DNA from 4 places in the Streptomyces sp. NPDC021115 genome. Region 2 is predicted to be linked to each of the others. Evidence: riboswitches for the same ligand, from Rfam matches in the RefSeq annotation. Region 2 holds a riboswitch; each other region holds the start of a gene.
What was found. Region 2 has a riboswitch for cyclic di-AMP ahead of ACH4TL_RS24730 (NlpC/P60 family protein). Riboswitches for the same ligand answer to the same signal wherever they lie in the genome.
Positions count from the first base shown of each region.

Region 1: another riboswitch for cyclic di-AMP. It lies ahead of ACH4TL_RS17535 (M23 family metallopeptidase); the one in region 2 lies ahead of ACH4TL_RS24730 (NlpC/P60 family protein).
Region 3: another riboswitch for cyclic di-AMP. It lies ahead of ACH4TL_RS32880 (M23 family metallopeptidase); the one in region 2 lies ahead of ACH4TL_RS24730 (NlpC/P60 family protein).
Region 4: another riboswitch for cyclic di-AMP. It lies ahead of ACH4TL_RS39935 (transglycosylase family protein); the one in region 2 lies ahead of ACH4TL_RS24730 (NlpC/P60 family protein).

Region 1 is NZ_JBIRQF010000004.1:744,442-750,106, forward strand. Features, by position in the region: gene ACH4TL_RS17520 (DUF6227 family protein) at 1-573, shown strand, start outside; gene ACH4TL_RS17525 (hypothetical protein) at 730-1,107, shown strand; gene ACH4TL_RS17530 (PP2C family protein-serine/threonine phosphatase) at 1,356-2,582, shown strand; cyclic di-AMP (ydaO/yuaA leader) riboswitch at 2,796-2,954, shown strand; gene ACH4TL_RS17535 (M23 family metallopeptidase) at 2,966-4,129, shown strand; gene ACH4TL_RS17540 (aldo/keto reductase) at 4,283-5,227, shown strand; gene ACH4TL_RS17545 (hypothetical protein) at 5,506-5,665, opposite strand, start outside.
Region 2 is NZ_JBIRQF010000008.1:104,205-109,869, reverse strand. Features, by position in the region: gene ACH4TL_RS24740 (hypothetical protein) at 81-434, shown strand; gene ACH4TL_RS24735 (L,D-transpeptidase family protein) at 590-1,315, shown strand; gene ACH4TL_RS24730 (NlpC/P60 family protein) at 1,371-2,561, opposite strand; cyclic di-AMP (ydaO/yuaA leader) riboswitch at 2,569-2,762, opposite strand; gene pcrA (DNA helicase PcrA) at 2,931-5,453, shown strand; gene ACH4TL_RS24720 (M23 family metallopeptidase) at 5,486-5,665, opposite strand, start outside.
Region 3 is NZ_JBIRQF010000014.1:97,090-102,754, forward strand. Features, by position in the region: gene ACH4TL_RS32865 (DNA topoisomerase (ATP-hydrolyzing) subunit A) at 1-400, opposite strand, end outside; gene ACH4TL_RS32870 (M16 family metallopeptidase) at 735-2,099, shown strand; gene ACH4TL_RS32875 (M16 family metallopeptidase) at 2,120-3,505, shown strand; cyclic di-AMP (ydaO/yuaA leader) riboswitch at 3,731-3,893, shown strand; gene ACH4TL_RS32880 (M23 family metallopeptidase) at 3,907-4,701, shown strand; gene ACH4TL_RS32885 (GntR family transcriptional regulator) at 4,946-5,665, shown strand, end outside.
Region 4 is NZ_JBIRQF010000023.1:25,735-31,399, reverse strand. Features, by position in the region: gene eno (phosphopyruvate hydratase) at 1-1,094, opposite strand, end outside; gene ACH4TL_RS39935 (transglycosylase family protein) at 1,209-1,883, opposite strand; cyclic di-AMP (ydaO/yuaA leader) riboswitch at 1,890-2,056, opposite strand; gene ACH4TL_RS39930 (transglycosylase family protein) at 2,311-3,246, opposite strand; gene ACH4TL_RS39925 (cytochrome P450) at 3,372-4,616, opposite strand; gene ACH4TL_RS39920 (ATP-binding protein) at 5,236-5,665, shown strand, end outside.

The sequences.
Region 1 (5,665 bases), on a different contig from region 2:
TTCCTGCTGCCCGACGGCAGCAGCCTGCTGCTGTGGGAGTTGGAGCACAACACCGGCCCGGACGACCACCCGCTGTTCGAGCTGTACGCGGACGAGGACGCCCTGGCGCTCGCCGAGCGCCGCGTCCACCGGTGCATCGGCGGCTCCCGCTGGGAAGAGCTGGACGGGTTACCGCTGTGGCTGCCGGACCAGCTGTTCCGGGCCGCCGAGCCCCCGGGCGTCCAGCGGGCGTACGTGGCCGACGACTCGGCCGACCACGCCCGCCGCGTCCTGCGCCGCGCGGAGAACCCGGACCGGCCGGGGGAGGAGACCGAGCGGCTGCTGGCGACCGCGTTCGCCCATGACATCGCCCTCGCCCCCAAGCCGCGCCGCCGCTCCGGCGGCCCCGACGCCACCTGGTGCCGCTTCTACGAGCACGCCTTCCTGCTCGCGGGCGGGGACGAGATCGTGCTGTGGGAGCTGGAGCACAACCTGACCCGGGACGGGCGACTGGTGTGCGAGGTGTACCTCGACGAGGTCTCGGCGGAGCTGGCGGCCGACCGCCACGCCCGCGCCCTCGGCGTCGACCTCTGAGGGCCGTGTCGATCCCTGAGAACACCGACTTCGGAATGATCCGACAGTGGGCCCATCGGGTGAAGTACGTGCGCGCCTCCCCGATGTCGCGGATTTCCTTTCGTTGAATCGCAATGTGTGGTTTTCCGCGGATTCGGCTCTTCTGGAGGAAATCTCGTGAACATCGGAAAGAAGCTTGCTGTCCTGACCGTGGCGGCAGGCACTCTGGTCCTGGGGAGTGCGGGTGCGGCGTCCGCCGCCCACCACGGCGGCGGGGGCTTCGACCCCTTCGGGACGATCCAGGTCAACAACTGTGAAACGGCCACCGCCCCGATCGTCAACACGGCTGTGGGCGCCACCACGGGTGACATCGGCATCAGCCCCAACTGCGTCAACTACACCTACGGCACCTCGGCCTACCAGGAAAACAACTGCGGCACGGCTACCGGCCTCATCACCAACATCGGCGGCCTCGCCAGCTCGGGTGACATCAACGCGGGCGGCAGCTGCAGCAACGTCGCCCTCGGCAACGGCGGTGGCTACGGCCGCGGCTGACGCCCACCGAGCCCCGGCGAACGCCACCGGCTCACCCTGCGGCCCCGGATGCCTGCCATCCGGGGCCGCTCGGCGTTTTCGGACGCACCTTGACGCACCTTGACGCACGCGCTGATGCATCTTGACGCACACTGACGCACCCACATGGCCGCCACCGGCTCGCACCCCGCCCCCGCAGCCGGAAGCCTGAGGGCGGGGTCACGAACGGGGTCACGAACCAGGGAAAGCGAGACAGGCCGGTGGCGCGGGTGCGAGGGAGCAGGGCGCGTACGGGCGTCCGCGCGCCCGCCCGTACGCCCGCCGCCGAGCCCCCGGGAGCGGGCGCCAGGCTCTTCACGGCCGAGGAGGCCGCCCAGGTCTCGTCGGGGCGCCGGCTGGCCCGCTGGACCCCCGCCGTCCTGCTGCTCGGCGGCGTCGCCTTCGACCTCGCCGCCCCGGCCCCGTACACCGCCTCCCCCTTCTTCGCCGCGGCCCCGCTGGTCGCCGCCTCCCTCTTCCCGCTGCGGCCGACCATCGTCACGACCGTCCTCGCCCTCATCGCCGTATGCCTGCTGGCGGAGCTGCACGGGGTGAAGGACCCGACGCAGGCCGCGACCGAGATCGCCACGGTGGCCACCGTCGCCCTCCTCGCGCTCGTGATCAACCGCGTCGTCCGCCGCAGCGACCGGCGGCTGGCCTCGGCGCGCGGCATCGCGGAGGCGGCGCAGCGGGCCGTGCTGCCCGTACCGCCCGCCCGCATCGCCGGACTGGACGTCGCGGCGCGCTACGTGGCGGCCGATCGGTACGCGGCGATCGGCGGCGACCTGTACGCGGTGCAGGACACCCCGCACGGCGTGCGGCTGCTCGTCGGGGACGTCCGCGGCAAGGGGCTCCAGGCCGTGGAGGTCGTCGCGGTCCTCATCGGCGCGTTCCGGGAGGCGGCGGAGCAGGAGTCGACGCTGGAGGGGCTCGCGGGGCGGCTGGAGCGGGCGCTGCGACGGGAGGGCGCGCGGCGGGCCGAGCTGGAGGCGTTCGAGGGGTTCACCACCGCCGTCCTCGGCGAGATCCCGCGCGGCGACTCCACCCTCCGCCTCATCAACCGCGGTCATCCCCCGCCACTGCTGCTGCCGGGCGACGGCGGCGTACGGCCCCTGGAACCCGCGGCGGCCGCGCTGCCGCTGGGGATGGGCGAACTGGGTGCGTGGCCCGACCGGGTGACGGAGCTGCGGTTTCCCGAGGACGCGACCCTGCTGCTGTTCACGGACGGGGTGACCGAGGCGCGCGACCGGCACGGCACGTTCTACGTCCCGGAGGAACGGCTGCGCGGCCGCCGCTTCACCGGTCCTGGCGCGCTGCTCGACGCGCTGGTGGCGGACATCGCCCTGCATACGGGCGGGGAGGGTTCGGACGACATGGCGCTGCTCGCGGTCCATCGCCCGCCAGGACCGAACGGAACCACGCCCCCCGCTCCGGACACGGACCGTAGTCGACCGTGACGGCCACGCATAACGATTGACGCACGATCAGCTCCTGGGAGGTTTTTACCAACCCTTTTCAAGCGAGGGGAAACGTCCCCATCTGTCCTTCCTTGGTTACTAAGTTCATGCCAAAGCTGCGCGGATTCTTCAGAAGAGCTTGGAATCATGTCGCGCTCTCTATTAACGTTCGATAACGCAGCGCGGTCGACACAGTCGTCGCAGTGGCGGCACCGTGCGCCGTCGCCTAATCCCGTACGTGGCGCGACATCCGCGGCACCGAGGGAGCCGGGGAACCACCATCTTGGGGTGAATCGGGTCGAACCTGACCCGTAGGAGACCTTCCTGCTCCGAACCCGTCAGCTAACCCGGTCGGCGAGAGGGAAGGAAAGGAGTGCGCCCCGGTGGCGTCCAACAGGTCCGTACTGGACGAAGCCCCGTATCGCTCATCGAGCACCGGCATCGGCACCGCGACCGCGTACGGGGTCGGCTTCGACGCCGGCGCCCGGCCCGCGGTCGGCCTCGGCGCCGAACCGGATGAGCCGTCCGGTGCCAAGGAAACCGTCTGGGACGAATGGAACCCCACCGAGGAGTCCATCGCCCCGCTCCGCGGCAGGCACCGCGTCGGCAAGCAGCGCGGCGGGACCATGGCCCGCAGCGGCGCCGTCCTCGGCGTCGGCGTCATCGCGGCGGTCGGCGCGGGCGGCATGGCGAGCGCCAAGGACCGTCCGGCGGTCCCGATCTCCATGCCGGACCTCGCCCACGTCGCCGACAAGGTCCAGGCCCAGCTGCCCGCCGCCAAGGACCTGCCCGGCATCGGCTCCCTGATGGGGGACGACCAGGACTCCTCGCAGCCCGCCGCGGCCACCCTCACCACCAGCGCCACCGACTCCGGCGAGGCGCTGCGCACCCGCATCCTGCGGCAGGCCGAGGGCCAGCAGACCGCGGCGGACGACGACAGACGCGAGGCGGCGTCCAGGGCCGCCGCCAAGGCCGCCGCCGACGACGCGGCCAAGGCCGCCGCGAAGGCCCGCGACCTGGCGGACCAGAAGAAGGCCGAGGCCGCGGCCAAGAAGAAGGCCGCCGAGGCGAAGGCGAAGGCCGAGGCGGAGGCCGAGAAGAAGCAAGCCGCGGCCAAGGCCGCCGCCGAGCGCGCCGCCAAGGCCGCCACCAGCGGGTTCGTCCTCCCCGTCGCCTCGTACACCCTGACCGCGGGCTTCGGCCAGGCCGGCGACCTGTGGTCCGCCGACCACACCGGCCAGGACTTCGCCGCCCCGACCGGCACTCCGGTCAAGGCGCTGAGCGGCGGCACCATCACCCAGGCGGGCTGGGCCGGTTCGTACGGCTACCGCATCGTGCTCAAGCTCAACGACGGCACCGAGATCTGGTACTGCCACCTCTCGTCCATGGTCGTAACCTCGGGCAAGGTGTCCTCGGGCGAGACCATCGGCCGCGTCGGAGCCACCGGCAACGTCACCGGCCCCCACCTCCACCTGGAGGTCCGGCCGGGCGGCGGCTCCCCGATCGACCCGATGCCCTGGCTGCGCGACCACGGGCTGAACCCGTGACCCCCTGATCCGGCCGCCGCTCCCGGCGGCCCCTCGCTCCGGCGGCTCTGGCGCTCTCTCCCCCCTTGACGCCAGGGCCGCCGGTTCGTTTCCCGCGGGTTCCGCCGGGCTCTGACGGAATAACCCCCTCCGCCTGCCACGTTGTCAAAACATATGACTGAGACCCGAAAGAACATCGGCAAGCTGTCCGTCTTCCCGCTCTCCCTTGGCGGCAACGTCTTCGGCTGGACGGCCGACGAGGCCGAGTCCTTCGAGGTGCTCGACGCGTACGTGGCGGCGGGCGGCAACTTCATCGACACCGCCGACGTCTATTCCGCCTGGGCACCCGGCAACAAGGGCGGCGAGTCCGAGACCGTCCTCGGCAAGTGGTTCGCCTCCCGCGGCAACCGCGACGACATCGTCCTCGCCACCAAGGTCGGCGCGGGCCACCCGGAGCCCCGCGGACTCTCCTCCTCCGCCATCAAGTCCGGCCTGGACGAATCCCTCCAGCGCCTGGGCACCGACTACGTCGACCTCTACTACACCCACTTCGACGACCCGTCGGTGCCGGTCGAGGAGATCATCTCCACCCTCGACGAGCTGGTGAAGGCGGGCAAGATCCGCGAGATCGCCGCCTCCAACATCTCCGCCGAGCGCCTCGACGCCTCCCTCGCCTTCTCCGCGCAGGAGAACCTGGCCCGCTACGTCGCCCTCCAGCCCCACTACAACCTGGTCTCCCGCGACACCTTCGAAGGCGACCTGGCCGATGTCGCAGCCCGCCACGGCCTGGCGACGCTCCCGTACTACGCCCTCGCGTCCGGCTTCCTCACCGGCAAGTACCGCCCCGGCACCACGGTCGACAGCGCCCGCTCCACGGGCGCCGCAAAGCACCTGGAGACGGAGCGCGGCCAGAAGGTCCTCGCCGCCCTCGACGACGTGGCCGCCAACCACGACGCCGACCACGCCACCGTCGCCCTGGCCTGGCTCGCCGCCCAGCCGACCGTCGTCGCCCCCGTAGCCAGCGCCCGCGTCCCGGCCCAGCTCCCGTCCCTGCTGGCCTCGGCCGACCTCCACCTCACCGAGCCCGAGCTGAACCTCCTCACCTCAGCCTCGGCCTGACCCCCACCATCGGCGGGCGGGCCTGGTCGCGGCCTCGTCGTCCGGCCTTCGACGGTTGAGGCGCGAACCAGACAGTGACACGCTGCGTCGTCGGCGTGTCACTGTCTTGCGTCGGCCTCAACGCCTGTCCTGCCGCCCGCCGATGGGCAAGCACCACGACGCGAGCTCGCCGCCACGTGCCGACGGCCCCTGGGTTTGCGGTGAGTCCGTGCCGTCCGCACACCGTCGCCCGGAGTGCGGACGGCCCAAACCCACCGCAACCGGCCGGGGCTGGCGGGTCAGCCCTGCTGCCGGTCGGCGAGCACCCACGAGGCGAGCCCGACCCCGCCCGCCACGGCGAAAACGGACGGCCAGGCGCCGATCTTCTTCGCCAGCGGATGCGACCCGGCGAACGCGGCCACGTACGCCCCGCTGAGCACGGCCGCCGTCCCGTTCCCC
Region 2 (5,665 bases):
GGGGCGGCTGTGACCGATGTGCTGATCGGGGCGCACCCGGGTGACTGGCGGTGATATGTGCGGCGCTAGTCTCCGATGCCATGGACGTACTCATCAATGTGTTCGTCGGCCTGCACATCGTCGGCATCGCCGCCCTGCTGGGAGGCTTCCTCTCCCAGCTCACGGCGGTACGCGGGGACGGCGCGCGGATGACGCCGGGGATGCTGCACGGAGCGCTGACCATGCTGGTCACGGGCGCCGCACTGGTCGGGCTGAACCAGGCGGACGATCAGACCGTCAACACGGTCAAGATCGGCGTCAAGCTGGCGCTGCTGGTCGTGATCCTGGGCCTGGTGTATGTGAAGCGGGACGAGGAGAAGGTGGAGCCCGCGGTGTTCGGCGCGGTCGGCGCGCTGACCACGGTGAACATCTTCATCGCCGTGCTCTGGACCTGATCCGGGACCTGATCCCGGATCTCCCTCTGCCCCGTTCCGGTGGGCCAACCCGGGGGCGCGAAGGGGCGGAATGGGGGAAATCGCACCTGTAAGCGCAACCCGACGCACTCTTCGACTGTCTTACCCGAGAAGGGCAAGCCCGGAGGGAGCGCGCAATGGGGGTAACGGCAGGGTTCGGGGCGTGGCGGGCATGGCGCCGCCGCACGGCGGTCGCCTTGGGTGTGGCGGGCATGGTGGTGCCGCTGTCGGTCGCGTTCGGTGCGGCACCGGCGCAGGCGGCGACCTCGTGCACGGCGAGCACCGGTCCGTATCAGAAGCAGGTCGAGAAGTTCCTCGGCCGTCCCGTCGACGGTCGGCAGTCCTCGGGGGACTGCCGCGCGACGCAGAGATTCCAGATCAACCACGGCATAAGCCCGACGATCGGCTACGCGGGCCCCGTCACCTGGGGCATCATGAAGCTGATCAACGCGCAGAAGGCGGCGGGGCACAACCCCAACGCGGCGCGCAAGTGCCCCACCAACAAGGGCCGCATCGCCTGCGTCGACCTCACCCGGCAGCTCAGCTGGGTGCAGGACGGTTCGCGGCTGGTGTTCGGGCCGGTGCCGGTGCGCAGCGGGCGGGACAAGTACGAGACCCGCACCGGGCTGAAGAAGATCTACTGGCGGGACATCGACCACTGGTCGACGATCTACGACGTGGCCATGCCGTACAGCCAGTTCTTCGACGGCGGGCAGGCGTTCCACTCCATCGCGGGAAGCGTATGGTCGCCGCCCGGCTCCCACGGCTGCGTCAACATGCGGTCCGGTGACGCGAAGAAGTACTGGAGCCTGTTGCGGAACGGCGACGACGTGTACGTGTACGGGCGTAAGCCGGGCACGTGATGGGGGAGCGGCGGCGGCTGCCCGCGTATCGGGCAGCCGCCACCGCTCACCGCGGCTAGGCGGGCCGCACGCTCCCGTAGATCGGCATCTCGGTGATCGGCGCCTTCTTCACCACGTCCCCCGGCTTCGGCGCGTGGATCATCATCCCGTTGCCGATGTAGAGGCCGACGTGGCTGATGTCGTCGTAGAAGAAGACGAGGTCGCCGGGCTTGAGGTCGGAGGTCGAGACGCGCGTACCGGCCTTCACCTGGTCCCATGTGGTGCGCGGCAGCGCGACACCGGCGGCCTTCCAGGCGGCCTGGGTGAGCCCTGAGCAGTCATAGGAGTTGGGGCCGGTGGCGCCCCACACGTACGGCTTGCCCAGCTGGGACTCCGCGAAGTCGATCGCCTTGGCGGCCTTGGTGCTGCTCGTGGAGGTGGACGAGCCGGAGCTGCTTTCGGAGCTGCTTCCGGAACCGGAAGAGGAGTTTCCGCTCGACTGCTGCTCCTGTTCCTGCTGCTTCTGCCGGGCCGCCGCCTCCCGCTGCTTCTCGGCCAGCTCGGCCGCCTTGCGCCGCGCCTCCTCGGCCTTCTTCTTCTCGATCGCCGCCAGCCGCGCCTTCTCCTTGGCGGTCAGGTTCGCCAGCAGCCGGCGGGCCTGCGCGAGCTTGTCCTGGACGGACTTCTTCTTGGTCTTCAGCTCCCGCTGGGTCTCGTTCAGCGACTCCAGGCTCTTGGCCGCCTCGCCGCGCTCCTTGGCGACCTTCGCCGCCTGCGTCTGGAAGTCGTCGACGGCCTTCTTCTGAGAACCGGCCATCCGGTTCATCAGATGGGACTGGTCGAAGAGGTCCTGCGGATCGTTGGAGAACAGCAGGGTCGCGGCGCTCGAGGTCACGCCGCCGTCGCGATACTGGGCCGCGGCGTAGGTGCCGAGCGTGCGGCGGGCCTCGTTCAGCTTCTCGGTGTTCTCGGCGACATCGTCCAGCAGCCGGTTGACCTTGGTGCGCTGCTGCGCGGCGCGCTCCTTGGCGGCGTTGTAGTGCTGGGTGGCGGATTCCGCCTGGTGGTAGAGGGTGTCCACCTTCTCCTTTACCGCCTCGATCGACTGCGTGGTGCCGGGCTTCGGGTCGCCCGGGGCGGCGTTCGCGGTCTGGGAGAGGAGGGTGACGGAGGCGAGGGCGGCGGTGGTGAATCCGACGGCGGTGCGGCGCCCGGTGGACGAGGCGGCGGTGGGTATTCGGGTCCGCGGCTTGCGGTGCGACGCCAAGGGAGGCGACTCCTTCCGTGGACCGCCTACCGGGTTAGCTGTCGGGTTCGGGCGGTTCGGAAGGTTGCCCTACGGCCTCTGCGGACGGACGGCGCGTCGTGACGTCGTACCTGCCGCTCGGGCCGATTCACCCCGGTGTTGCGTTCTGGGTCCCCGGCTCCGGGCGCCTTGCGACGTGGCCGGACTCGGCGGAGGCCGCCCGGGCCGACGCGGTTCGCCGACGGGTCTGCGGGCTGCCTGAGGGAGGACGGTAGCCAACTCGTGGGGCTCCTGTGAAGGCTGGTGGTCGTTTTGCCCGAAACCGTTTCGTGACATCCATGCGCAGTCCATGCGTAGGCTGTCAGTGGGGCCGCCTAAACTCGGTGAGCGATGAGCAGCCTCTTTGACGACAGCTTCCTGGCGGATCTCGGGGCCCCTGACGAGGAGCCCCCGCCGCCCGAGGATTCCGCACACCCGGGCCCGGCGGGCGGTTCAGGCGGCGAGGACGTGCCGCACCACCTCTTCAGCGAGTGGGGTCTCCCCGGGGCCGCCAGGCCCGAGGGGAACTTTGACGCACCGGTGCCGACCGGCGGCCCCAGAGAGGCGTACTACCGGGACGGTGCGGCCCGCCCCGTCCTCGACCCGGCGGCGCTGCTGGAGGGGCTGAACGAGCAGCAGCGGGCCGCCGTGGAGCACACCGGCTCGCCGCTGCTGATCGTCGCGGGGGCCGGGTCCGGCAAGACCCGGGTGCTCACCCACCGCATCGCCTATCTGCTCGGCACCCGCCATGTGCACCCCGGTCAGATCCTCGCCATCACCTTCACCAACAAGGCGGCGGGGGAGATGAAGGAGCGGGTCGAGGAGCTGGTCGGCCCGCGGGCGAACGCCATGTGGGTGATGACCTTCCACAGCGCGTGCGTCCGCATCCTGCGCCGCGAGTCGAAGAAGCTGGGCTTCACCTCATCGTTCTCGATCTACGACGCCGCCGACTCGAAGCGGCTGATGGCGCTGGTGTGCCGGGATCTCGACCTCGACCCGAAGAAGTTCCCGCCGAAGTCGTTCAGCGCCAAGATCTCCAACCTGAAGAACGAGCTGATCGACGAGGAGACCTTCGCCGGTCAGGCGGCGGACGGGTTCGAGAAGACGCTCGCCGAGGCGTACGCGATGTACCAGTCGAGGCTGCGCGAGGCCAACGCCCTCGACTTCGACGACATCATCATGACCACGGTCAATCTGCTCCAGGCGTTCCCGGACGTCGCCGAGCACTACCGCCGCCGCTTCCGGCACGTCCTGGTCGACGAGTACCAGGACACCAACCACGCTCAGTACACGCTGGTGCGCGAGCTGGTGGGCCCGGGCACGGACGAGGTGCCGGCCGGGGAGCTGTGCGTCGTGGGCGACGCCGACCAGTCGATCTACGCGTTCCGGGGTGCCACGATCCGTAACATCCTCCAGTTCGAGGAGGACTATCCGGACGCGCGCACGATCCTGCTGGAGCAGAACTACCGCTCCACCCAGACCATCCTGAGCGCCGCCAACGCCGTCATCGAGCGCAACGAGAACCGCCGCCCGAAGAACCTGTGGACCGAGGCGGGCACGGGCGCCACCATCACCGGCTACGTCGCCGACACCGAGCACGACGAGGCCCAGTTCGTCGCCGACGAGATCGACCGGCTGACGGACGCCGGGGACGCCCGGGCCGGGGACGTCGCGGTCTTCTACCGCACCAACGCCCAGTCCCGTGTCTTCGAAGAGATCTTCATCCGGGTCGGGCTGCCGTACAAGGTCGTCGGCGGAGTCCGCTTCTACGAGCGCAAGGAGGTCCGCGACGTCCTCGCGTACCTGCGCGTGCTGGCCAACCCCGAGGACGCCGTACCGCTGCGCCGCATCATGAACGTGCCCAAGCGCGGCATCGGTGACCGCGCCGAAGCGATGATCGACGCGCTCGCGTCGCGCGAGAAGATCACCTTCCCGCAGGCGCTGCGCCGCGTAGACGAGGCGTACGGCATGGCGGCCCGCTCGGCGAACGCGGTCAAGCGGTTCAACGCGCTCATGGAGGAGCTGCGCACCATCGTGGAGTCGGGCGCGGGCCCGGCGACCGTCCTGGAGGCCGTGCTGGAGCGCACCGGCTATCTCGCCGAGCTCCAGGCGTCCACCGATCCGCAGGACGAGACGCGCATCGAGAACCTCCAGGAGCTGGCCTCCGTGGCCCTGGAGTTCGAGCAGGACCGGGGCGAGGAGAACCCCGGCACGCTCGCGGACTTCCTGGAGCAGGTCGCGCTCGTCGCCGACTCCGACCAGATTCCGGATGAGGACGAGGAAGGGGCCGGGGTCATCACCCTGATGACGCTGCACACGGCCAAGGGGCTGGAGTTCCCGGTGGTCTTCCTCAGCGGCATGGAGGACGGGGTCTTCCCGCACATGCGCGCGCTCGGCCAGACCAAGGAACTGGAGGAGGAGCGCCGGCTGGCGTACGTCGGGATCACGCGCGCCCGCGAGCGGCTGTATCTGTCGCGGTCGACGATGCGCAGCGCCTGGGGCACGCCCTCGTACAACCCGCCGTCGCGCTTCCTGGAGGAGATCCCCGACCAGTACGTGCAGTGGCGGCGTACCGGGCCCGCGACCCCGTCGGCGTCGATGGGCGCCATGACGGGCTCGGGGGGCGGGCTGTCGTCGTCGCGTTCACGCTCCGGGGCTGCCGCGTCCTCCGCGTCCGGTTTCGCGACGCGGCGGGCGAAGGACCGCCCGGTGGTCTCGCTGGCCATCGGGGACCGGGTGACGCACGACTCGTTCGGGCTCGGCACCGTGGTGGCGGTGAAGGGCACCGGGGACAACGCGGAGGCGACGATCGACTTCGGCGGCGAGAAGCCGAAGCGGCTTCTGCTGCGGTACGCGCCGGTCGAAAAGCTCTGACCTGGTTGTCGTGTGGGTGAGGTGAGGGCCGGTCAGTTGGGGTCGAGGCCGTGGCTGCGCAGCCACGGCTGCGGGTCCACGGCCGCCCCGCCGCCCGGGTGCACCTCGAAGTGCAGATGCGGGCCGGTGGAGTTGCCGGAGTTCCCCGAGTAGGCCATGACGTCCCCGGCCTTGACCGTCCCGGAGCGGATCTTGGTGCTGCTGAGGTGGCA
Region 3 (5,665 bases), on a different contig from region 2:
TGTACCGCATGGCGGCGGGCGGGTCGTCGTTGCCCAGCGAACCGAAGTTCCCGTGGCCGTCGACCATCGGCAGGCGCATCGAGAACGGCTGCGCCATGCGCACCAGCGCGTCGTAGATCGACGCGTCACCGTGCGGGTGGAGCTTACCCATCACCTCGCCGACGACGCGGGCGCACTTCACGAAGCCGCGCTCGGGGCGCAGCCCCATCTCGTTCATCTGGTAGAGGATGCGGCGGTGCACGGGCTTGAGCCCGTCGCGGGCGTCGGGAAGCGCGCGCGAATAGATCACCGAGTAGGCGTACTCGAGGTAGGAGCCCTGCATCTCGTCGACGACGTCGATGTCGAGGATGCGCTCCTCGAAGTCGTCCGGCGGCGGACTCTTCGTGCTGCGGCGGGCCATCGCGCTTGCGGCTCCTTCAACGGGCAGAGCGGGATCTGACGCGGACCATTGTGGCCCCGTCCGCCGACAACTGTGGAACGGGGCGGTCCCCGAGAGACGCCGTGCGGCCCTTTGAGCGGCCCCGCGCGACCCCCGCACACCCCGCGCCTGACCGCCCGCGGGAAGCCCGGCGCGACCTGGGCGGGATCTTGGCGCGACCTCGACGGGATCTTGGCCCGACCTTTGCGTGACGGGAACTTCGCCAGATGTCCGTGCGGTTGCATACAGTGACAGAAGCGCTCATCACAGCGGTTCGCACGCGCTCCATCACGCGATCGAAGGGACGTACATGCCCATGGGTCACACGGCCACGCAACAGGCCGGCTCCGGCGGCCTGAAAGCGACCGAGCACCGTCTGGCCAATGGCCTGCGGGTGGTGCTCTCCGAGGATCACCTGACCCCGGTCGCCGCGATCTGCCTCTGGTACGACGTCGGCTCACGCCATGAAGTCAAGGGGCGTACCGGCCTCGCCCACCTCTTCGAGCACCTGATGTTCCAGGGCTCGGCCCAGGTGACGGGGAACGGCCACTTCGAGCTGGTCCAGGGGGCCGGCGGCTCGCTCAACGGCACGACCAGCTTCGAGCGGACCAACTACTTCGAGACGATGCCCGCCCACCAGCTCGAGCTGGCGCTGTGGCTGGAGGCGGACCGGATGGGGTCCCTCCTGACCGCGCTGGACGAGGAGAGCCTGGAGAACCAGCGGGACGTCGTCAAGAACGAGCGCCGCCAGCGCTACGACAACGTGCCGTACGGCACGGCCTTCGAGAAGCTCATCGCCATGGCCTACCCCGAGGGCCACCCGTACCACCACACCCCGATCGGCTCGATGGCCGACCTGGACGCCGCCTCCCTGGAGGACGCCCGGGAGTTCTTCCGTACGTACTACGCGCCGAACAACGCGGTGCTGTCGGTCGTCGGCGACATCGACTCCGAGCAGACCCTCGCCTGGATCGAGAAGTACTTCGGCACCATCCCCTCGCACGACGGCAAGCGGCCGCCGCGCGACGGCACCCTGCCCGAGGTCATCGGCGGGCAGCTGCGCGAGGTCGTGGAGGAGGAGGTCCCGGCCCGCGCCCTGATGGCCGCCTACCGGCTGCCGCACGACGGCACCCGTGAGGCCGACGCCGCCGACCTGGCGCTGACCGTCCTCGGCGGCGGCGAGTCCTCCCGGCTGCACAACCGCCTGGTGCGCCGTGACCGCACGGCCGTCGCCGCCGGGTTCGGCCTGCTGCGGCTGGCGGGCGCGCCGTCGCTCGGCTGGCTGGACGTGAAGACCTCCGGCGGGGTCGAGGTGCCCGGCATCGAGACCGCCGTCGACGAGGAGCTGGCCCGGTTCGCCGAGGAGGGCCCGACTCCGCAGGAAATGGAGCGCGCCCAGGCGCAGATCGAGCGCGAGTGGCTGGACCGGCTGGCCACCGTCGGCGGCCGCGCCGACGAGCTGTGCCGGTTCGCCGTGCTGTTCGGCGACCCGCAGCTGGCCCTGACCGCAGTGGGGCGGGTGCTGGACATCACCGCCGAGGAGGTGCGGGCCGTGGCCGCCGCGCGGCTGCGCCCCGACAACCGCGCCGTGCTGGTCTACGAGCCCGTCCAGGGCGCGGACGACTCCTCCGACGCCGCAGAAGCCGCCGACACCGACGCAGAAGGGGAGGCGGCCCAGTGAGCGACGCCGTCACCGCCACCATGACCTTCCACCCGCAGCCGCAGGGCGGTGCCCCCAAGCCGTGGGCCTTCCCCGCGCCGGAGCGCGGTGAGCTGTCCAACGGCCTCACCGTGCTGCGCTGCCACCGCCCCGGCCAGCAGGTCATCGCCGTGGAGATCAACCTGGACGCCCCGCTGGACACCGAGCCGGCCGGTCTGGAGGGCGTCGCCACGATCATGGCGCGCGCCCTGTCCGAGGGCACCGACAAGCACACCGCCGAGGAGTTCGCCGCCGAGCTGGAGCGCTGCGGCGCCACCCTGGACGCCCACGCGGACCACCCCGGCCTCCGGGTCTCCCTGGAGGTGCCGGTCTCCCGGCTGCCCAAGGCGCTCGGCCTGCTCGCCGACGCCCTGCGCGCCCCCGCCTTCCCCGACGGCGAGATCGAGCGGCTGGTGCGCAACCGGCTGGACGAGATCCCGCACGAGCTGGCCAACCCGGCCCGCCGCGCGTCCATGGCCCTGGCCAAGGAGCTGTTCCCGGCCGAGTCGCGGATGTCCCGGCCGCGCCAGGGCACCGAGGAGACCATCGAGGGCATCGACGCCGCGGCGGTGCGGGCCTTCTACGAGGCGCACGTCCGGCCGTCCACCGCGACCGCGGTCATCGTCGGCGACCTGACCGGCCTCGACCTCGACCAGGCGCTCGCCGACTCCCTGGGCGCCTGGACCGGCGGCCCCGCCCCGCAGCGGCCGGTCCCGCCGGTCATCGCCGACGACACCGGCCGTGTGGTCATCGTCGACCGGCCCGGCGCGGTCCAGACCCAGCTGCTCATCGGGCGCATCGGCGCCGACCGGCACGACCGCGTCTGGCCTGCGCAGGTGCTGGGCACCTACTGCCTGGGCGGCACCCTCACCTCCCGTCTGGACCGGGTGCTGCGCGAGGAGAAGGGCTACACCTACGGGGTGCGCGCCTTCGGCCAGGTGCTGCGCTCGACGCCGCCCTCCCCGGCCGGTGGCGGCTCGGCGGGCGCCTCACTGCTGGCGATCAGCGGTTCGGTGGCCACCGAGGTCACCGGCCCGGCGCTGGAGGACCTGTGGACGGTGCTGCGGACCGTGAAGGAGGAGGGGCTGACGGACGCCGAGCGCGATGTCGCCGTGCAGAACCTCGTCGGCGTCGCCCCGCTCAAGTACGAGACGGCCGCCGCCGTCGCGGGCACCCTCGCCGACCAGGTCGAGCAGCATCTGCCGGACGACTTCCAGGCGCTGCTGTACGCCCGGCTCGCCGAGGCGGGCACGGTGGAGGCCACCGCGGCGGTCGTGAGCGCCTTCCCGGCCGACCGGCTGGTGACCGTGCTGGTGGGTGACGCCTCGAAGATCGAGGAGCCGGTCAAGGCGCTCGGCATCGGAGAGGTGCGCGTCATCACCGGCTGAACCGCGGCCCGGCGGGCCCGATATGTCCCGGGGGTCGGCCCAACGCACTATCACCACAAGGACCCTGGCGTCGAGTGAGACGCCAGGGTCCTCCCGTATGCCCGATTTGAGGGGTGTTTGGTTTGTGGCGAGAACAACAAAAACCCGTAACCGTTTGGTGATCGAATCACGGCCCGTTTAGCGTCAGTGCGGCTGTTCGCCGGATACCCGCCGCATCCGCGGCACGGACAGTCATCGCCGAGTCCCATGGTGCGAGTGCCAGGGGAGCCGGGGACCCAAACGTCCCTGGGGTGAATCGGACGCCTTCCCCGGCCGGGGGAGGGGCCCGTAGGAGACCTTCCTGCTCCGAACCCGTCAGCTAACCCGGTAGGCGAGAAGGAAGGAAAGGAGTGCGCCACACCATGGCGTTCACCCGTGCCGCCGGGAAGCACCGACGTCCCAGCCAAGCCGCTGTCCGCACCGGAGCGAACATCGCGGGCATCACCACGGTCGCCTCGGGCGTCGTCGCCGGTATCGCCGGCCCCGCCCTCGCCGCGACCGGCGAGACGCCGTCTCCCCAGGACACCGGTCTCCGCCAGGCGATGGTGATGGGCGACGGTCTCTCCGACCGGATCGACGCGCAGGCCCAGTCCCAGGAGGCCGCGGCGGAGGCCGCCGCAGCCAAGGCGAAGGCCGAGGCCGTGGCCCGCCAGGAGGCCGCGCGGAAGGCCGAGGCGGCCGCGAAGAAGGCCAAGGCGGAGCGCGACGCCAAGGAGCGTGCCGCGCGTGAGGAGGAGCGCAAGCGCCTCAACACGTTCGTGTCGCCCGTCAGCGGCTCCAGCGTCTCCACCGGTTACGAGGCGTCCAGCGGACTGTGGTCCTCCGGCAGCCACACCGGGATCGACTTCCAGGCGTCCACGGGCACTTCGGTGCACTCGGTGGGCTCCGGTGAGGTCGTCGAGGCGGGCTGGGGCGGCGCCTACGGCAACAACGTCGTCATCAAGATGAACGACGGCACCTACACCCAGTACGGCCATCTCTCGTCGATCGGCGTCTCGGTCGGCCAGAAGGTCACCCCCGGCCAGCAGATCGGCCTGTCCGGCGCCACCGGCAACGTCACCGGCCCGCACCTGCACTTCGAGGCCCGCACCACCGCGGAGTACGGCTCGGACATGGACCCGCTGTCGTACCTGCGCTCGCACGGCGTCAACCTCTGACGGACGCCCGCCCGTCCCCGTCGAAAGGCCCCGTCCGCTCCGGACGGGGCCTTCGGCATGCCCGCGGCCATGGCCGTCGCGGTGACCGTGACTGTGACCAAAAAATATCCCCGAATTTCCTTCGCCCATCGGAAATCCCGGCGGCTTCGAATAGAGTCGCGGAACGCGCGTCGTTCGGATGCGTTTTGCGGGGTTGAGGCGGAGGTTCGACAGTGCGGGACCGGACGTGAATGCGGAAGCGGAAGTGAACGGGGATACGGCCGCGCTCCAGGGCGGTCGCCGGATTTCGGCACACGCGGTGTGCGCGGCGATCCGTGACGACATCATCTCCGGCGCCTGCCCGCCCGGCAGCCGGCTGACCGAGGAACTGCTCGCCCGGCGCTACGGGGTCTCCCGGGTGCCCGTCCGTGAGGCGCTGCGCACCCTGGAGTCCGAGGGCTTCGTCACGACCCGGCGGCATGCGGGCGCGTGCGTCGCGCAGCCGTCCGAGAAGGAGGCGGCCGACGTCCTGGACATCCGGGCCCTGCTGGAGCCGCTGGGGGCCGCCAGGGCCGCCCAGCGGCGCACCGAGGGCCATCTGAAGGTGCTGCGCGGTCTGGTCCGGCTCGGCCAGGAGCGGGCCAGGGGCGACCGCCTGGGCGAGCTGCGCTCGCTGGGGGACTGGTTCCACGAGACGCTCGCCCAGGCGTCCGGCAGCCCGAGCCTGGCGGGTCTGCTGGTGCAGCTGCGGCGCAAGACGGCGTGGGTGTACGCGGTGGACCGGGCCCGGCAGCCCGCGCCCGGCACGCCGGACCCGACCGGGTGGGCGGACCCGTCCGTGCGCGCCGTCGAGTCCTGGGCGGAGCACGGGGCGATCGTGGACGCGGTCGCGCGCGGCGACGCCGACCGCGCGCGGGCGCTCGTCGCCGCGCACACCGAGCGTTCGCTGGCCGAATACCGATGGCGAAATGCGTCCCAGGTGAGA
Region 4 (5,665 bases), on a different contig from region 2:
TGCGACATCATGCACTTGAAGCCGCTGCGCTGGGCCAGCTCGACGGCGTCCAGGGTCTCGGTCAGCGAGCCGATCTGGTTGACCTTGACCAGCAGGGCGTTCGCGGTGTCGTTCTCGATGCCGCGGGCCAGCCGCTCGGGGTTGGTGACGAACAGGTCGTCGCCGACCAGCTGGACCTTGTCACCCAGCTGCTCGGTGATGGTCTTCCAGCCGTCCCAGTCCTCCTCGTTCAGCGGGTCCTCGATGGAGACCAGCGGGTACGCCTCGACCAGCTCGGCGTAGTACGCGGTCATCTCGGACGCGGTGCGGTCCTTGCCCTCGAACTGGTAGACGCCGTCCTTGTGGAACTCGGAGGCGGCGACGTCGAGCGCGAGCGCGATGTCCTGGCCGGGCTGGTAACCGGCCTTCTTGATGGCCTCGACGATCAGGTCCAGGGCGTCCCGGTTGGAGTCGAGGTTCGGCGCGAAGCCGCCCTCGTCGCCGAGGCCGGTGGACAGGCCCCGCTCCTTCAGCACGCCCTTGAGGGTGTGGTAGACCTCGGCGCCCCAGCGCAGGGCCTCGGAGAAGGACTCCGCGCCGACCGGAGCGATCATGAACTCCTGGATGTCCACATTGGAGTCGGCGTGCGAGCCGCCGTTCAGGATGTTCATCATCGGGACCGGCAGCAGGTGCGCGTTCGGACCGCCGAGGTAACGGAAGAGCGGCAGGTCGGACGCCTCGGAGGCGGCGTGGGCGACGGCCAGGGAGACGCCGAGGATGGCGTTGGCGCCGAGCGAGGACTTGTCGGGGGTGGCGTCCAGGTCGAACATCGCCTGGTCGATCAGGCGCTGCTCGGTGGCGTCGTAGCCGACCAGCTCGGGGCCGATCTGTTCGATGACGGCGAGGACGGCCTTCTCCACGCCCTTGCCGTTGTAGCGGTTCTTGTCGCCGTCACGGAGTTCGAGGGCCTCGAAGGCGCCAGTGGAAGCGCCGGACGGGACGGCGGCACGGCCGGTGCTGCCGTCGTCGAGGCCGACCTCGACCTCGACCGTGGGGTTGCCTCGCGAGTCGAGGATCTCGCGAGCTACGACGACGTCGATGGACGGCACGAGGATCTCCTTCGTATGGGTCTTCGGTAGCAGCATGAGCCTAACCGCACCGAAGCCCCGGCGGGGTGCACCGTGGGGGCGGCGCACCCGGCCGGGGCTCGTTGGCTACGGTGGGGCGGTTCAGCTCAGGTGGAGCTGCTGGCCGGGGAAGATCAGGTCGGCCCTCTGGATGATGTTCTTGTTCAGGTCGAACAGCTTCTTCCAGCCGCCCTTGACGCCCTCCGCCTTGGCGATCTTGCCGAGGGTGTCACCGGACTTGACCTTGTACTCGCCGTCGCCCTTCTTGACCGGGCCGCGGGCCTCGGAGCGCGCGGCGTGCTCGGGCGCGCTGCGCGGCGCGGCCTTCGGCTGGGCGGACGGGGCCGACTGCGAGGAGTCGGGCTGGCTCTGCTGCGGGGTCGACGGCTGGGGGGCCGACGGGGCGCCGCCGGTGGTCAGGCCCTTGCCGCAGACCGGCCAGGCGCCCTTGCCCTGGCTGGACAGGACCTTCTCGGCGACCTGGATCTGCTGGGCCTTGCCCGCCTTGTCGGCGGTGGACGCGAACGCGGTACCGCCGTAGGCGGCCCAGGTGGAGGAGGAGAACTGAAGGCCGCCGTAGTACCCGTTGCCGGTGTTGATCGACCAGTTGCCACCGGACTCGCACTGCGCGACCTGGTCCCACTGGGACGTGGTGGCGGCAGAGGCGGACGTCGCACCGATGAGCGGAGTGGCCACGGCGGCTCCGGCGAGGCCGACGAGCGCGGTGATGCGGGTGGCCTTGGAAGGACGACGGTGCTTGCCCTGAGCGTTGGACATGTTCGTTCGTTTCCTCACCGACGCCTACGAGGTGAGCTGTCGGGTTCGGGCGTGAGTTGCCCGGCCCGGTGCGGGGTTCGCACCGGGCTTCACCCCTAGCCGCTCGGCCGGTTCCGCTGGCCTTACGGCACTTACCTTGGGTCCCCCGCTCCTGCCTTCGGCGCTGGCGCGTCGGTACCGGACGACCGCCGGCAGGACTCGGCGTGACGGTCGACGGTGCTCGCGGTGGCGAGCGGAAAGACGTTAAACACACGGCCGGGAAACGTTCAAACACCCCCATCGCAGCGAAGAGGGTTGTAATCGATCTCACCTGGCCCACATCGGCGCAGGTGGGGCCGGGTGTGGAGAGACCGGACACGAGGGACGCCCCGGTAAATGTGACGAGAGGTATGTCTCACCGGCGCCAGATCGGGCAAATCCCCCCGAACTACTGGCCCCTGATGGTGAGGTCAAGTCGCTGACCAGGGAGAATGAGATCCGGGTCGGTTCCGATGAGGCTTTCGTTGGACGCGTAGAGCCGACGCCAATCAGCGCCCAATTCCTGCTTTTCGGCGATTGCTGAAAGGTTGTCACCCGGACGCACTGTGTAGCCGCCATCCGTGGGGTTTTCGACACGTTCGGCGCCTCCGCGCGAGGCGTGGCCGCTCGGCCGTTCCCGCGCGCCGGAGTCGCCGGGAGACGGAGAAGAGGGGGACGGGGAGGACGCGTCGCGGTCCGGCCCGTCGGGCGACTTCGAGGCATGGGACCGCTCCGGCTCGTCGGGCGTGTCCGATGCGTCGGGCGCCCCCGGCTCGTCGGGCGTACGGGACGCGTCCGGCGCGTCCGGCGTGGACGAGGCGTCGGGGGTCTTGCCGGACGGAGCGCCGCCGTCCCGCTCGCCCGAGTCGTCCCGCCGGTCCGTATCGCCCGCGTCGCCCGAGTCGTCGCGCTGCGGGGGCTGCTGGGAGGGGCGTGCCGTGCTGCCCGGGTTCACGTCCGGGGCGTCACCGCCGTCGGCCAGCCCGGCGTTCAGCGCGCAGCTGGGCCAGGCGTCCGGGCCGCGGTCGCCGAGGATCGCCTCGGCGACGGCTATCTGCTGGGAGCGGCTGGCGAGGTCGGGGCGCGGGGCGTAGCCGGTGCCGCCGTACTTCTTCCACATGTCGAGGGTCAGCTGAAGACCGCCGTAGAAGCCATTGCCCTCGTTGGCGCTCCACATCCCGGCGCTCTCGCACTCGGCGACCCGGTCCCACGCGGAGGCGGGGGCGGCCTGGGCGCCGGTCGCGCCGAGGAGCGGGATGGCGATGCTCGCGCCGGTCACCCCCGCCGCGACGACGATGGCCGGAGCCTGGCGGGGGCGGCGGTGACGTCCGTTCCCGGAAAGCATGCGAATCGCCTCTCGTGTGGGGCTGGTTTGTCGGTTGAACATAGCGACGCCACACGATCATCACAAGCCGGTGTATCTGAGGTCACGCGGTGATCACATACCGGTTCCCCGCGTCTGACCGGGCGTCACTCTCCCCAGGTCACCGGGAGGGTGCGCAGCCCGCGCATGATGAGGCCGCCGCGCCAGCGCAGTTCGTCGGGCTCCACCGCCAACCGCAGGTCGGGGATGCGGCGCAGCAGGGTGGCGAGCGCGGTCTGCGCCTCCAGGCGGGCCAGCGGGGCGCCCAGGCAGTAGTGGATGCCGTGGCCGTAGCCGAGGTGCTGGTTGTCGGTGCGGGCGAGGTCGAGGACGTCGGGGTCGGGGAAGCGCCCGGGGTCGCGGTCGGCGGCGGCGAGCACCACCAACACCGGCTCGCCCTCGGCGATGTGCTGCCCGCCGAGGGTGACCGGCTCGGTGGCGAACCGCCAGGTGGCCATCTCCACCGGCCCGTCGTAGCGCAGCAGTTCCTCGACCCCGGTGGCGAGCAACCCCTCGTCCCCTTCTTCTAGTGCACGGTGCAGCCGGGCCCGCTGCCCGGGGTGACGAAGCAGGGCATAGAGCCCATTACCGATCAAATTCACGGTCGTCTCGAACCCAGCAAAGAGAAGGATGAAGGCCATCGCCGCGGCCTCGTTCTCGGTGAGGTGGTCGCCGTGGTCGCTGGCCCGGATCAGGTCGGAGATCAGGTCGTCGCCGAGCGCGGCGCGCTTACGGTGGATCAGCTCGGCCAGATACGCGCGGATCCGCTTCACCGCGCGGGCCACTCCGCCGCGCGGGCCGCCGCCGTGCCGGATCATCGTCCCGGCCCAGTCCCGGAAGTCGTCCTGGTCCTCCCGCGGGACGCCGAGCAGATCGCAGATCGCGTAGATGGGGAGAGGGAAGGCGAACTCATGGATGAGGTCCGACTCCCCCCGGTCGGCGAAGGCGTCGATGAGGTCGTCGGTCAGCTCGCGCACCCGCGGGGCGAACGCGGCGACACGGCGCGGGGTGAACGCCTTGGACACCAGCCGCCGCAGCCGGGTGTGGTCGGGGGGATCGATATTGAGCAGATGTGTCATCAGATCCGCGCGCTGCTCGCCCGGGATGCCCACTTTGCCCCGGGCGTGAGCGGATTCACTGTGCCGCTGGGGATTCTTCGACAGCCGGGTGTCGGCGAGGGCCTGCCGGGCGTCGGCGTAGCGGGTCACCAGCCAGGCCTCGATCCCACTGGGAAGAGTGGTCCGATGCACCGGGGCGTGTTCGCGTAGCCAGGCGTACGCGGGGTAGGGATCGGTGGCGAACTCCCAGGTGAAGAGGGTGGGAGCGGGGGCGGGGCAGGGCTGATCTGACACGCCCCGACGATACCGGCCGCGGTCGATGGATTCCGATACGCCACTTATCGGAAGTAAATCCATTACGCGAAAGTAAAGCCAATTAACGTCGAAACAATTCGACGATCATCTCCACACTCCCTCCACGGCGCGCACACAGCGCGCGGCGAATGCCCGGATATCTGATGGGTGGAGACACCGCCCGGAGCTGCCCGCGACGCACTCGGCAGAGACCTACGGCACATGCGCTGACGTCGACCAATGAGGCAAAATGCGGGGGTGGCTGAAACGGTGTCAGGTGGTTAAATGGGCCTCCGGCACATGCATGGGGCCTCCCTCCCCTGGTGATACGATCACCGCGCTTGCCAGGCGAGCCAAGGGCCCGTAAGACACACGGCGATCCGGTAAATCAGCCGAGAGGGTTACCACTCTGAGGAGCACTATGCCGCGAGTTGGGCATATGGAGCCGTACCGGCGCACTCGTGCCCGTGCGCTGCCCGCGGCAGGACCAGTGCGACGCACCGCGACCCGGCCGGCACCGTACGGGCGCTGACTTACCGCCGCCCCTCCATAACCCCTGGATTCTTATTCACGCAGCAACCTTCAGTCCCTGGCGGTCTAGTCGTTTAAAGAGAGTCTTATGACGCATTACATACAGGATCCTGCGCTCTGGGCCCTGATCGCTGGCACGCCTCTCGCCGCAACCGCCATTATTCGCGGGCGAAAAGCGAGAGCGAAGCTCAGTACCGAGAGGGCGGAACTCCAGAACCGCACCGCCGAACTCGAGAACAACTACGCGGCGGCGGTTCAGGACGCTCAGGTACGAGCCGAGGAAGCCACCAAGAGCGCGCTGAAGTCCGCGATGCGGACGCTTCAGGGTCTGGCCAACGAGCAGCAGCTGGCGATCTCGAAGCTCCAGGACCGCTACGGCGAGCACCACATCCTCCAGGACCTGCTGGAGATCGACCACATGAACTCGCAGTTCGGCCGCCGTGCGCAGTCGATCGCGGTTCTGTGCGACGGCTGGCTGGGCCGTCAGCGGGCCGTCGCCTCCGTCTACGACGTGGTGC